Regions from separate parts of the Secundilactobacillus paracollinoides genome, predicted to be linked through region 1. Evidence: riboswitches for the same ligand, from Rfam matches in the RefSeq annotation. Region 1 holds a riboswitch; the other holds the start of a gene.

The links. A riboswitch is a leader RNA that binds a small molecule or an ion and turns the genes downstream of it on or off. The one in region 1 is predicted to bind thiamine pyrophosphate.
Region 2: linked by a shared signal. The riboswitch ahead of AYR61_RS08280 (ECF transporter S component) and the one ahead of thiM (hydroxyethylthiazole kinase) in region 1 are both predicted to bind thiamine pyrophosphate.

What each region holds. Positions count from the first base shown of each region.
Region 1 is NZ_CP014912.1:551,519-558,850, reverse strand. Features, by position in the region: gene rlmD (23S rRNA (uracil(1939)-C(5))-methyltransferase RlmD) at 1-207, opposite strand, end outside; gene AYR61_RS02220 (aldose epimerase family protein) at 1,080-2,087, opposite strand; gene AYR61_RS02215 (hypothetical protein) at 2,345-2,605, shown strand; gene AYR61_RS02210 (aldo/keto reductase) at 2,687-3,538, shown strand; gene AYR61_RS02205 (oxidoreductase) at 4,378-5,274, shown strand; TPP riboswitch at 5,299-5,402, shown strand; gene thiM (hydroxyethylthiazole kinase) at 5,516-6,307, shown strand; partial or broken gene thiD (bifunctional hydroxymethylpyrimidine kinase/phosphomethylpyrimidine kinase) at 6,323-7,128, shown strand; gene thiE (thiamine phosphate synthase) at 7,121-7,332, shown strand, end outside.
Region 2 is NZ_CP014912.1:1,949,785-1,957,116, reverse strand. Features, by position in the region: gene AYR61_RS08305 (Cof-type HAD-IIB family hydrolase) at 1-403, opposite strand, end outside; gene ltrA (group II intron reverse transcriptase/maturase) at 533-1,915, opposite strand; gene pyrE (orotate phosphoribosyltransferase) at 2,399-3,034, opposite strand; gene pyrF (orotidine-5'-phosphate decarboxylase) at 3,037-3,747, opposite strand; gene AYR61_RS08285 (MFS transporter) at 4,727-5,959, shown strand; TPP riboswitch at 6,009-6,098, shown strand; gene AYR61_RS08280 (ECF transporter S component) at 6,209-6,781, shown strand; gene AYR61_RS08275 (ABC transporter ATP-binding protein) at 6,797-7,332, shown strand, end outside.

The DNA.
Region 1 (7,332 bases):
GATGCCAATCACTTCTGCGACGACGACCTCTGTGGGAAGGGCACCCTTAATAAAGACCAGCTTGCGTTTGTAGTAGCCGATCCCTTCACCATTGATGCCAAGACGCTTGATAGTCAGCGGGAACCGTTGACCGATTTCAACTTGAACGTCAGCTGACCGCTGTTGTGGTCGCCGATTGTGTGTGTAATGTTTTTGTGGGGTTGTCATTTTTTGTCCATTCTTTGGGTTGAGGTTGTTTCTTATTAAATACTGTCATCTAGTGCATAGAGTATTGTATCAGACTCGGCGAACATTTCAAAACTTGAGAGTGTGGAGCGAGGCGGTTAAGGGGCGGAGCAGAAGGGCGTCTGGGCACAAAAGTCTGGGTCTGACTTTTGTGCCCAGACGCCCTTCTGCAGTAGCCCCTTGCCTCGCGGAGCACGTTTCCGCAATATAAACTAGAAATTCAAGGATCTCCTGTATTAGTAACCAACTTAAGTACGGTCGCTAACTAATACCGACACCACAGCCTGCAATGCCGAACGGCTCCACTACGCTATTCTTGCGATATTAAGTAACAACTCCTCATGATGACCCCATAAAACTCGATAATTAGTCGATAACATTTTCAACTTGGCCTGAAGCATTGCTATTAATAGCCTTACAAGCAGTCGAGGGCGGATTCTCAGCAAACTCGGTTTAACACCTTATTGATACTTAACCAATAGTAAGAAATAAGCGCATAGTCAGTGGAATGGAGCAATTTGGCACGGAGCAGTGGTGTCGATGTCACTTGGTGGGCGCGGGTTTGGGCCACCTAGTGACATGCGAGACGATGAAGATCCATTCGAGTGGCGCACAGCGACAATCGAATTAGCTTCATCGCGAGCCACCACAGCGGAGTGTCAAATCGCGCAATGCAACGGCAGTATCATCCATAATTGGGAAGACTCCCTGTTCGAGTTAAATACAACAATATTGTTGCAACACAGAAAAACACACCCCAGACAACAGGCCTGAGGTGTGTTTTTGTAGTGTAGTTGAGATTAGTTAGTTGTTTACAAGTCTCATTATACGCTATTTGTAAGCGGTTTTACACGTTATCTTTCATAATATTGGTAACTGATGGTATATTCTTGTAATTTACCGGATGGCAACGTAATGTCACCGAACCCGTCGTGGTGAATGGCGTCTGGCAAAGTCTGCGCTTCAGTTGCTAAGGCGTTGTATGGCTTTGATTGGTTAAATGGGTTAGCGGTGAAGACGACCAGTGAGTTTCGGTCTGAGAAGATGTCCACGTGACGGTTAGAAGCACTGTCACTCAACGTTGCGATGGGCTTGTCAGCACTTGGAGTGACTTCATAAGCGTCATCAATTTCGACCTTCCCAGTTTCCTGCTTGATGTCAGCCAGGGCACTTGGGATGTCACGAGACTTGCTGAAATCGTAGCCAGTACCAGCGAGATCAACAAAGTTGCCAGTTGGCACCTTGTCTTTGTCGCTGAGTTCCAGCCGGCGCTTGCCGTTGACTTGGAGCTGCTGGGTGGTCAAATCTTTTTGACCATCGGTGATATTCCAGTAAACGTGGTTTGTTGGGTTAAACAGGGTATCAGCTGTCGAGGCGGCTGAGAAGGTGATGGACACCTTGTTGTCGTCCGTTAACGTAAAGGTGATGCGGGCGTCCAAGTCGCCAGGAAAGTTGTCTTCGTCGCTATCGATGTGACGTGAGAACGTCACGCTGGCGTCATGGTCACGAATGGATTGTTCCGCGTCCCAGATGATTTCTGAGAACCCGTGGAAGCCGCCGTGTAAGGTATTGTCGTTTTCGTTTTGGTCGAAATGAACTTCCTGACCATCAATGGTGGCTGTGGCCTTGCCGATCCGCCCAGCAACCCGACCAATCGACTTGCACAGACTGTATGATGCAGGACTGTCGTAGTGCGCGAGGTCGTCAAAGTGGGCAATCAACGGGGTACCGTTGACCGTAAAGGATTGCCAAGTGGCACCAAGGGTCAGGACCTTAATAAAGTTACCGTCTTTGTTTGTAATTGTATATCGTTCAATGTCGTGGCCGTCTTTTTGGCCAAATACTTCGGATGAAATCTGCATGAAAAAATCCTCCTTATGTGAAAACGCTTAATCACCTACTAGTATACGCTTTTAAATGAAAAACCAAACTGAAAAATGAAAAAACTTTAGTAAAATAACGAGATTTTTAGTGAATTCTAATACCTTAACAAAACCTTTACACATCCTTCACAAAAACAACACAGAAACACAACAAAAAAACGACAATTCTTCTGTACAATAGATTTTGTAATCAAGTAACGCAATGTACAACTTGGAAGGAAGGATCACTATGCTACTTGACAACAATGATAATCATTGATAATCATATGGAAACGATCGCCGTTCAGCTTGTCTCAGTTTCGGACAAGGAACTGACGGCTAAAACCGAATCGAACCAACTGATCACAATTTCAACAGCTGAAACAAACAAGAAGGATCGCTCCTTCTGGCAATCGTTGAAGGATATTGCGCGAGCAAAAATCTGGGTGCCAGTCACTAAGGGCACGCATCAGCTTCTCCAATATGATTGGTTGACCGTTGCACCAGAAATGGCGTAAGGCAAAATAATTGGCTTTGAGGGCGACTCTTGCTACACTGGTATAGGTGTGATAATTGCGTTGAAACAAGGAGGAACCCCAATGTCATTAACGGATACGTACCAGTTAGCAAACGGGACCAAGATTCCAGTGATTGGATTTGGTACCTGGCAGTCAGCGGATGGCGATGAAGCCTATCACGCAGTTCTGGATGCCCTGAAAGCTGGGTATCGTCATATCGATACCGCCGCAGCGTATGGTAACGAAGACAGTGTTGGCAAGGCCATTAAAGATTCTGGCGTTGACCGTGACGAACTCTTCGTAACGACCAAGCTGTGGAATGCGGATCATGGTTATGATGCAACTAAGAAAGCCCTAGAAACGTCTCTAGCAAAGCTTGGCTTAGATTACGTCAACTTGTACCTGATTCACTGGGCAAACCCAGTTGCTTTCCGGGATAACTGGGAAGAAATGAACGCCGGTTCTTGGCGGGCAATGGAGGAAGCATACGATGCTGGCAAGACAAAAGCAATCGGTGTCTCAAACTTCCGGCCCAAACATCTGGATGCCCTATTAAAGACTGCTAAGGTAACCCCAATGGTGAACCAACTGTTCATCAATCCGTCCGATCTCGAACCAGAAGTGGTGGCGTACAACGATGCCCATCATATTTTGACTGAAGCCTACAGCCCATTTGGGACAGGGAAGCTGGTCAAGAACAAAGGTATTACCGCGATTGCTGAAAAATATGGCAAGTCCGTTCCTCAATTGATCTTGAGATGGCAACTCCAGCATGGTTTCTTACCATTGCCGAAGTCTGTACACACGCAGTACATTCAAGCCAACACCGAAATTTTCGACTTCAATCTAGCACATACCGATATGACTCAGCTAGATGAAGCTTTCAAAGGTGTGGCTGGTTATGCTCAAGATCCAGATACAGCGCGTTTTTAATCTAAACGTTTGCCATCACTAAACAGTGAGTTCTATTTTTAGATTCATTTAAACCATGCACACAACTGAAAAGCCGCGGCAGCCCTGTGAGACTGTTGCGGCTTTTTTCTATGGGTTGAGATTGCTTGGTGATTTCGTTGCATTTCGCAATTTGGCAGGCCGTCGTCGTGGCTCGCGACTGAGCTAACTCGATTTCTGCTGCGCAGCTCTCGAGTGGATCTCAGTCGTCTCGCACATCAGTAACCGACCCAAGAACGGTCGCTAACTGATGTCGACACCACGACGGCCTGCCAAATTGCTCCATTCCACTGATTGTGAGCAAGCTTTCACGGCTAGTTTAGCATCTCAGTGGGCGTTAACCCATGTCCGAGGAGAATCCGCCCTCGACCGCTAATAAATTTTCTGACAGCAATGCTTTTTACGGTGTTAGCTCAGAGTTGTGTTTCACTAACTTGTTTCATGATGTTCCTGTGAATGCTTTCCGGTTAATGTTAATTCGATCAGGATTTTAGCGAAGTGGTGCCGGTCGGCATTGCAGGCTGTGGTGTCGGTATTAGTTGGCGACTGTACTTGGGTCGGTTACTAATACGGGAGACGTTGGAGATCCTTGAATTTCTGAAAAGACATTCACTAGCTCTCCAGAGCGACCCCACCTCAGCCTGCAGGGCCGACCGGCGGAACGGAGCGGGAATTGAATGCTATTTTCATCAGAAATCTGTAGAATACATCATGAAATCTTGGCCGACCACCTAAATGCGTTATAATACATGTAACCACTTACAAAAATAGAATAATTGCGTGGCACCACTGAGTTGTCGCGCAGCCTGGAGGGTTTAATCATGACAAGTAAACGACCAGTTGCGCTGGTAACCGGCGCCTCATCAGGGATTGGGTTTTCGATCGCGAAGCATCTGTACCGCCACGGTTTCACGGTCTATGCGGGCGCTCGGCGCGTGTACCAAATGGGCGGCCTTGAAGCGCTCGGCATTCACACCACTTATTTGGACGTCACAGATACCGATAATATTCAGACCGTTGTCAAACAAATTGCGGCGGACGAGGGTCGGCTTGATGTGTTGGTCAATAATGCCGGTTACGGGGTGTTTGGTGCCATCGAAGAGGTACCGCTGGAAAAGGCGCATCAACAGTTTGATGTCAACGTGTTTGGTGTGACTGAAATGAGTAAGGCAGTTCTGCCAATCATGCGTCAGCAGCAGGATGGGCGGATCATCAATATTAGTTCCCTGGACGGCAAGATTGCCAATCCATTGGGTGGCTGGTATGTCGGGTCAAAGTTTGCGATTGAAGGCATCAGTGACGCAATGCGGCTTGAACTGGCAGACTTTGGTATCAAGGTCATCGTGATCGAACCGGGTGACATTAAGTCAGACTGGGCTAAGATTTCAGCCGAACAGTTGGCTGACGTCGCTGGCGATGGCCCTTACCAAGAGTTGTCCGCAGAAGCGGGTGCTTTTTTAAAGACCATCAGCGAGTTTGGGTCTGAGCCGTCAGTGATTGCGCGCAAGGTTACTTTTGCGGCGACTGTGAGACGACCACGTGCCCGCTATGCGGTTGGCGGCGGTGCGCCGGTTGGTGCGTTTGCACGGCGGGTGTTGCCGGACAGTGCCATGGACTTTCTGCTGCGACAAAGCGGCAAGTTGGCATTGAAGTATCAAAACAATAAGACAGACCCTGATAACCCAGATTTCGACGACGCTTCAGAAGTTGACGAGTAAAACGGTTACAGGTATGATTAAGACAAACAACACGAGGGGTGTCCCGTAACGGGGCTGAGATGGCGGTAACGTCTATCCCTTTGAACCTGTAAGGTAATGCTTGCGTAGGAACGTGTTCATCGATGACCGGGTAACCGGAAGTGGGTCGAACAAGAGACGTTCTTGTTCGGCTCTTTTTTGCGCACAACGTTGTTTTAAACCATAATTCACGTGTATTAGACACGTAGCGGAGGTTAGCAACATGAAAATTAGTTTATTGGATGAGATTCGAGAAAAGAACCCAGTGGTGTTAAACATTTCGAACTTTGTGACGGTGCAGGATGTGGCCAACGGCATCAATGCTATTGGGGCGTCACCGATCATGTCCGAAGAGATTGCTGAAACCGACGAGATGGTGGGGATTAGTTCAGCAGTTGCACTGAATCTTGGCGCGTTTTCAAAGCCTCAGGTCGACCATATTTTAGCCATGGGCCAGGCCGCCAATGCGCAACACCGGCCGCTTGTGCTGGATCCAGTTGCTGTTGGTGCAATTAGTTACCGGAAACAAGTAGCCGCTGATTTGATGCGCCAGTTCCAGGTGGACGTGATCCGCGGTAACGCCGGTGAAATTGCGGCGCTGGCGGAAGTTGCATGGGACGCTAAGGGCATCGATGCTGGATCTGGCAATGCTGATTTGGCAGAAATTGCGAAGACATGCGCTAAGAAACAGCACGCTGTCGTCATTTTAAGTGGCGAAACGGACTACATCACGGATGGTGAGCGCGTGGTTCGCGTGCAAAATGGGACACCACTGTTCCAGCTCCACGTTGGATCTGGTGACATGTTGAGCAGTATCGTGGGCGCCTTTTGTGCCGTAAGTGATGGCGATTACTTTGAAGCAGCGCAGACGGCTTGCCTTGTGTTTGCTGCCACGGGGGAGATCGTTGCCAACCAATTGGGCGAAGAACGTCCCGGCACCTTTGCGGCCCAGCTGATGGATGCGCTCCATCTGGTTTCTGTTGCGGATATTGAAAAAATTGCGAAGTTTGACTGAAAGGCGTGAACAATAGTGAGTGAAGAGGTTAATTCGTTTCCCCAGACCCTAACGATTGCGGGGACTGATTCCGGTGGCGGTGCCGGTGTGATGGCTGATCTGAAGACCATGCAGGAGCGCCACGTGTTTAGCTCGGCGGTCATCGTTGCCGTAACGGCGCAAAATACGCTGGGCGTCCAGGATTTTATGGCGCTGCCAAAGAAAATTATTGATGAACAGTTCGCTTCACTGGCGGATGATTTAGCAATCAAAGCCTGCAAGACGGGCATGTTGGCGGATGCCGAGCATGTGGACATCGTTGTGGATAATCTGAAAAAATATGATTTTGGCCCAGTTGTGGTGGACCCGGTCATGATTGCGAAGGGTGGGGCAGCGCTGCTGGCCGACGACGCGATCTGCTCCCGCTGGCAACGATCGTCACCCCCAACCTGCCTGAAGCCGAGCGCCTGACTGGCTTGAGCATCAAGAGCGATGCCGCCATGCGTGAAGCTGCCCAACAGTTGCAGGCTGCCGGCACTAAAAACATCATTATCAAGGGTGGCCACGGCAACACCGACACGGTTCGCGATTACGTGCTGCTGGAATCTGGCAAGGATTTCTGGCTGTCAGCACCGCGTGTCGATACAGTGCGCACCCACGGGACCGGCGATACGTTATCGAGTGCCATGACCGCTGAAATTGCGAAGGGGAATAGCATTGAAACGGCGATTCGAATTGCTAAGGATTATGTTGAAGCAGCTATTCGTAACACGATTCAAGTTGGTCATGGTCATGGCCCGCTGAACCACTGGGCATATGGGGAGGCGCACGCTAATGATTAGTTTTGAACCATCAATGTTAAAGGCTTACTTCATCTGTGGCACCCAAGACCTGAGACCGGATCAAGATCTGGTCGAGACGGTGCAGACCGCATTGCGAGCAGGCATTACAGCCTATCAGTTTCGGGATAAAGGCGCCGGTTCAACGCTGACACCGGAAACGCGATTAACGGTCGCAAAACGGTTGAAAGACTTGTGTCACTTGGC
Region 2 (7,332 bases), 1.4 Mb from region 1:
CACCGTAGAAATAACTGGATTGTTTGAAACGCTTAGCACTCGCAGGAATTTCAGTATAGGAACCATGCTGCCCTGAAAGAATCAGCCAAGCATGCTTAAACCCGTCATTTTGCGCCATCCACCGAAGTGCATCGTGGACGAGTGTTGGTGGAATCAGGTCTTCACTGATTGCCTGACCATTGGCCACAATATGCGCGCCATCCTCTGCTAAATAGGTGATCTCGCCGTTAATTTCTTCAAAATACTGTGGCAGGTGCGGGTACTGATTACCGCTAGCGACAATAAACCGCACATTTTGCGTTTTCATTTGCGTCATCAACTGCTGGAAATAGGCGTGGTCATACTGACTATTATCATTTAAAAACGTGCCATCAATATCGGTGGCAATAAGCTTGATCGTCATGTGCGTGGCCTCCTTATGAGCACCATTATAACCTAGTTTAGCACAATCGAGTAGGAGGTAATTGATTAATTCAATTACCGACCTCTCACACCACCGTACGTACGGTTCCGTATACGGCGGTTCAATAATTTAAGCACTTTGTATTGACTGGAGTGTCTTGCTCATATTGATGAGTCCAAGGCGTTCCAGTCTTTTGTTTGTCAGAGTATAGGTCAATGTCTTGCTATGCGCAGTTCGCCAATAACCCTTACGGGTATTGGCCATTGTATAAGCACTGGTGCCAGAAAGCCCCAGTTTTACAAGATGATTGACCTTTGTTTTGAGCTTCTTCCACTGTTTCCAAATATACTGGCGAATCCTTGCTCGCAACCATTCGTCTAAGTGACGGATAAAATTGGTCATTTTCCCGACCGAATAGTACTGTAACCACCCACGCATCTTTTGATGAATCTCGTTAAACACCAGGTTTAACGAAACGCCCCGATTGCGCTTGGTCATTTTCCTGAGTGCAGACTTGATGCGTTGCTTGGCCTGCCAAGCAGGTCGCGCATACGCACCTCCTCGACCAACCCCCAAGGAAAATCCCAGGAACTTGGCCCGCAGAGGCGAACTTACTGATGTCTTGTCCTCATTGACGGTGACCTTTAGGTCGCCTTCAAGAAAGCGAGTAACATTAGTCAGAACCCGTTCTCCAGCACGTTTGCTTCGGACATAAATATTACAATCGTCCGCATAGCGGACAAACTTATGACCTCTGGAAGTTAACAGCTTATCCAGTTCGTTGAGATAAATGTTAGCCAAAAGTGGCGATAAGGGGCCACCTTGAGGGGTGCCTTTATCACTTCGTTCAAATAGACCACCATTCATGACACCGCTGGTTAGGAAGCGACGAATGAGATGCAGTATCCATGGATCCGTAATATACTGCTCAATAAATTTAATAAGCAGATCGTGGTTGACCGTATCGAAGTATGCTTTTAAATCGAGATCCACGACATAGTGATAGCCCTGATTGTAGAACTGAACCACTCTATCAATGGCATCTTTAGCACTTCGATTCGGTCGGAACCCAAAACTATTATCTGAGAAGACACGCTCAAATGTTGGCACCATGACTTGCGCCATGGCTTGTTGAACAAGTCGGTCAATCACAGTTGGTATTCCGAGCTTGCGTTTACCACCATTAGGTTTGGGAATTTCAACCCGCTTAACGGGACGAGGCCGATAGGTCTCGTTTTGTAAAGCTTGCAGTAATTCCTGTTTATGTTTCCTCAAGTAGGGCAACAGTTCGTCAACGGTCATTCCGTCTAGTCCTGCTGCACCTTTGTTTCTGCAGACGCGAAGATAAGCCTCGTTCAGGTTATTTCGGTCTAAGACTAACTCTTGAAACTTAGTGCCGTTCATCATCGTATTTTCACCAGAGTCAGTGCTACGCACCCCGACTTGTTCTTGGGCTTCCAGTCCTACTGTCCGCCGGCGGTCAGCTTTTTCTGTATTCTGCGGTTGTTGCACTGTCTCCACCTCCAATATCAATGATGACCTATTATTGTTCAGCCCTTCGTGGCAGATACCACTACTATGGCCTCGGCTGACTCCTGTATCGTTCTGCACCACATCACTGCGATGTTTGTTCCTGTGGCGCTTAGCGCGCCTCTTGTCGGGAACGTACGATACAGGCCTCCCCGGGTAAGAACGCCCACTTTCGTACCATGTCATTGCCAGCTTTACTGCGATGGCCTCGAGTAGTATTGGACTTTGGTTTGTTTGGCAACCTCGTCCGACCAACACAGCCTTATAGCTGATTCTTGTACATCAATGCGGTACTTTGTCGCCGACTTCCTTCAGATTCCACCTCACGATGGACACCCTTGTCATTGACTTGCGGTTCCGACTACTACGGCCCGAAACGGACTTTCACCGTCTAGTTGGCGCCCATGCCGGGCGCACCACAAAAACCGGCCAGACAGGTGTGATCACTAGTCAGCCGGTTAGGTGTTACTTATTCCAGTGCCAAGGGTCTTCACGCCACTGCTTCAACGACGCGAGTTCCGTTGCGTTAATATCGTACTTCTCATTTGCGACTTCAATTAGGGTGCTGTAATTGGTCAGTGTGTGCAGCGATAACCCCGCATCAGCAAAGTTTTTCACGTGGTCTGGCAGTTCGTACGAGAAGATAGCGACAATGCCAAGAACCGTCGCGCCAACAGCTTGAACGGCTTTAGCGGCGCCCAGAACACTACCGCCTGTCGAGATGAGGTCGTCGATCAACACAACGTTGTCATCAGCCGTAATTTGACCTTCAATTTGTTTGCCAGTCCCGTGATCTTTAGGCTTAGCGCGCACATAACTCATGGGCAGGTTCAAGCGGTCAGCGGCAAGTGCGGCGTGGGGAATCCCTGCGGTCGCGACACCAGCAATGACGGTCGCCGTTGGGAACTGTTCTGAAATGAGCGCGGTCAAGCCGTCAGCGATGTGGGTCCGAACTTCGGGAAACGCAATGGTGCGACGATTATCTGTATAGATGGGCGCCTTGATCCCGCTCGCCCACAAGAAGGGTTTATTCGGTGATAGGGTCACCGCGTTAATATCAAGAAGATCGGCTGCGATTTGTTTTTCTACTGATACTGTCATGTTTAAAGTCCCCATTCCTTTGCGATTGTCTGGTAAGCGGCAACTGGATCAGCTGCCTTAGTGATCGACCGGCCAACGACTAACCCGTTGCTGCCAAGGTCAGCCGCTTTGGCTGGCGTGACGACCCGTTTTTGGTCATCAGCACTATCGGTGGCAAGTCGAATCCCTGGGTTAATACACAGAAAGTCATCGTTCGTGGCTTCGTGAATCATCGGATCTTCCAAAGCAGACGAGATAACACCGTCCGCCCCACTGGATTGAGCAAGCTGCGCATAGTGCACAACTGAGGATTTTAGTGTTACTGGAATCAGCTGCTCGGTTTGCATCTGCTCTTCCGACGTTGAGGTCAGCTGGGTGACGGCCAGCAGTTTGGCCGGCGCAACCCCCGCCTGTTGGCTCCCGTTCACAAGACCGCGCTTAGCAGCCCGAATCATTTCGGATCCGCCCGCAGCGTGCACGGTGACCATTGAGACTTCTTGTTGGCCTAATTGAAACATTGCCTGTTCAACAGTGTTGGGAATATCGTATAATTTCAGATCCAAAAAGATGTGGATACCGCGCTGACGTAACGCTTGAATAATCTTCGGCCCTTCAAAGTAAAACAGCTCCATCCCAACTTTCACAAACAGTTGGTCCTGATGTTCAAACTGATCAATAAAGGTATAAACCTCGTCACCCGTCTTAAAATCCAACGCAATAATAATTGGCCGCATCTGTACCACCTTTCCTTTTTTCGCAAAACGAAAAAACCGTCCAGCCCTCGGCTAAACGGTTTGCAGTTAAATCCCACCTGTTGCGTAACAACAGTGGGTTATTCCGGTCACCTTTTTAGTCTCACAGGGCTAAATTAAAGAACTCTTTATGACAGTGTAGCGCAGGACATTTTAGGCGTCAAGGTCAAAGTGTGTCGCAAAACAGGTGTGTGCTGATTTTGTCCATTGTTCAATGAGTTAAATACTGCTAACATGTCGCTCCGTTCCGCCGGTCGGCCCTGCAGGCTGAGGTGGGTCGCTCTGGGGAGTTATTGAATGTCTTGTCCGAAATTCAAGGATCTCCTACGTCTCCCGTGTTCGTAACCGGCCAAAAGACAGCCGCTAACGAACACCGACACCACAGCCTGCAATGCCGACCGGCTCCACTACGCTATGATACTTGTCATGGTCTTCTTGGTTAGTGAGTCTTCAAAAGCGGTGTCATGAATCCTGTTAATTAATCTTTCCAGTGGCTAGCATATTGTGCGAAGCATTGCTGTCTATGGGTTTACTAGCAGTTGAGGGCGGATTCTCCGCAAACTAGGGCTAACGCCATGGCGATGTTTAGCTAATGGTAAAAAGGTAGCTCAACGTCAGTGGAATGGAGTAATTTGGCAGGTTGTCGTGGTGTCGACATCAGTTAGCGACCGTACTTTGGTCGGTTACTGATGTGCGAGACGATGAAGATCCATTCGAGAGCTGCGCAGCAGGAATCGAATTAGCTGCATCGCGAGCCACTTCGACAGCCTGCCAAATTGCGGAATGCAACGGACTCGCCCACCCCTTTCCAGCATCCCAACAATCACCAATAAGCAACGCATTATCTCAAAATAATAGTTGCACGATCAAAAAATCTATGCCACAATACAACCAACAAAGGACGGTTGTGGCCGTCAAAAATAACGAGTGCCTGTGAGCATTCATTTTGGAGAAATTGAATATGGAAACAACTGTACATGACCACGCGTTAACCACCAACCAAAAGTGGACGATTGCCTCAACGTCAGCTGGATTTGCTTTGGAGAATATGGATGTGTTATTTCTCTCGTTTGCACTTTCGTCGATCATCGCTGAATTACACATCAGCGGTGCTCAAGCTGGATTGATTTCATCGATCACCAATTTGGGGATGTTAGCGGGTGGTATTTTGTTTGGCGTCATTGCGGACCGGTTTGGGCGGGTCAGGACATTTTCGCACACTGTGTTTATTTTTGCGATTGCAACGGCGCTGATGTACTTTGCAAGTAACATCACGCTCATCTATGCCTGCCGGTTCTTAGCAGGCGTCGGTGCCGGTGGTGAATACGGTGTCGGCATTACGCTGATTGCAGAAAATTTCAAGCACAAAAATATTGGTAAAATGACCTCGGTTGCTGCCATCGGTGGTCAAATTGGGGCAATCTTAGCCGCAATTTGCGCGTCGTTGATCATCCCAACGCTGGGCTGGCGGGCACTGTTCTTGTTCGGGCTGATTCCAGTGGTGCTGACCTACTTTATTCGGCGTCACTTACACGAATCTGATGAGTTTATTGCTGCTAAAAACGCCGTTAAAGATCCGCGGAAACGGGTTCGGATCAGCGCCCTTTTTAAGACACCGCAACTCGCTTATCAATCCGTTGCATTAATGGTCATGGTTATCGTACAAATTGCCGGCTACTTTGGCCTGATGAACTGGTTGCCCTCTATCATGCAACAAAAACTCGGTCTCAGCGTTTCTGGCTCCTCCCTCTGGATGATTGCCACAATTGTCGGGATGAGTATTGGGATGCTGACGTTTGGCTCTATTCTGGATTACTTCGGACCGCGGCGTGCATTCGGCATCTTTCTGTTATGTTCAGCCGTTTCTGTCTTCGGTATCACGCTGGCGTTTAACGAACTCACCCTGCTGTTTGCCGGTGCAATTCTCGGCTTCTTTTCAAACGGGATGTTTGGCGGTTATGGTGCCGTCATTAGCCGGCTTTATCCAACGGAGATCCGGTCAACTGCTAACAACGTGATCGTCAATGTTGGTCGAGCAATCGGTGGTTTTTCATCCGTCGTCATTGGCTTCCTGATGGACCGCTACTCGCTGACTGTCGTCATGGGCTTCCTGGCCGTTCTCTACGTCATCAGCTTCATCACCATGTTGACGATTCCAAGCCTTCGCAGACTTGGTCAAGTTAATGAAGGTTAGGGTCGTTGATTGCATTTGAAATCGTTTCCGTGTAAAATGGTGCTAAACTAAACGTTATCTGGGGTGCCTTTTGGCTGAGATACACCCATTGAACCTGATCTGGTCAGTACCAGCGTAGGGAGAATAATGAATGAACTGTGCAATTTTTGAAATCATAAAAAGCCAAAAGGACGTTTTCAGGATAACTGAAGGCGCCCTTTTTTTGCAGTCAGATCTCGTTTAGTACCAAAAATTTTAGGAGGTATCATCATGAAACGTTCAAATGCTTGGCATTTACGCGACATTATCTTATTAGCTTTAATTGCGATCTTCTGCGGTGTTATTTTTTGGGTGATCGGTCCGCTCTATAACATTTTGACCGTTGCTTTAACGCCAGTTGGCCTTGGACCGGCTGCAAACGACATTCTCATGGGCGTCTGGTGCATGGCTGGTCCCCTGGCCGGCATCATCTTCAAGCGAATCGGTGCCGCCTTTCTTGGTGAATTCTTAGGGTCCGTTGTTGAGATGTTTCTCGGCGGCCAATGGGGCGCTAGCACGATGATCTCTGGCGTTGTCCAAGGGATTGCATCCGAACTTGGGTTTACCTTTACCGGCTACAAGAACTTCAACTGGTTAGGTCTTAACATGAGTGTGCTGACGACAACGATCATCACCTTTGCTTGGGACATGGCACGAAACGGTTACGCCAGCTACCACTTCGGCTTACTGATTGCGCTGTTCATTATCCGGCTGATCTCAATGTGGGTCTTTGGCGGATTATTATCAAAAGCCATCACCAACCTGCTAGACCGTACGCATCTGTTGCAAACACAAACTCGCTAGAATTGAGGTTTTATAATGGCTACCGTGTCTGTTAACCACCTATCATTTGCATATACTGCTGAGGATGAAACACCCAAGGCCACGCTGACCGATCTCTCGATGACGTTTAAGAACGGCGCGTTTACCCTGCTCACTGGGCCATCAGGGTCTGGTAAATCAACCCTTTTGAAACTCATTGCCGGGTTGTACCCAGCCTTTTCCGGCAAAGTAACTCACGGGACGCTGACGCTGAATGACCAGCCATTGTCAGCAATTACGCCGACGAAGCGTAGTCAATTGGTGGCCATGATGTTTCAAAATCCCAATCAGCAATTCGCAATGGATACCGTGGAAAACGAACTGATTTTTGCGTTAGAAAACCAACAATTAGCCCCATCAGATATTCCGCCGCGCATCGACAAGGCACTGGATTTTCTTGAAATCACAGCGTTACGCGACCGCGTGCTCAGCACGTTATCGGGCGGTGAAAAACAAAAGGTGGCCCTTGCCGTCATCGTTGCAATGGATTCTGATACGATTCTCCTCGACGAACCATTTGCCAGCGTGGACCC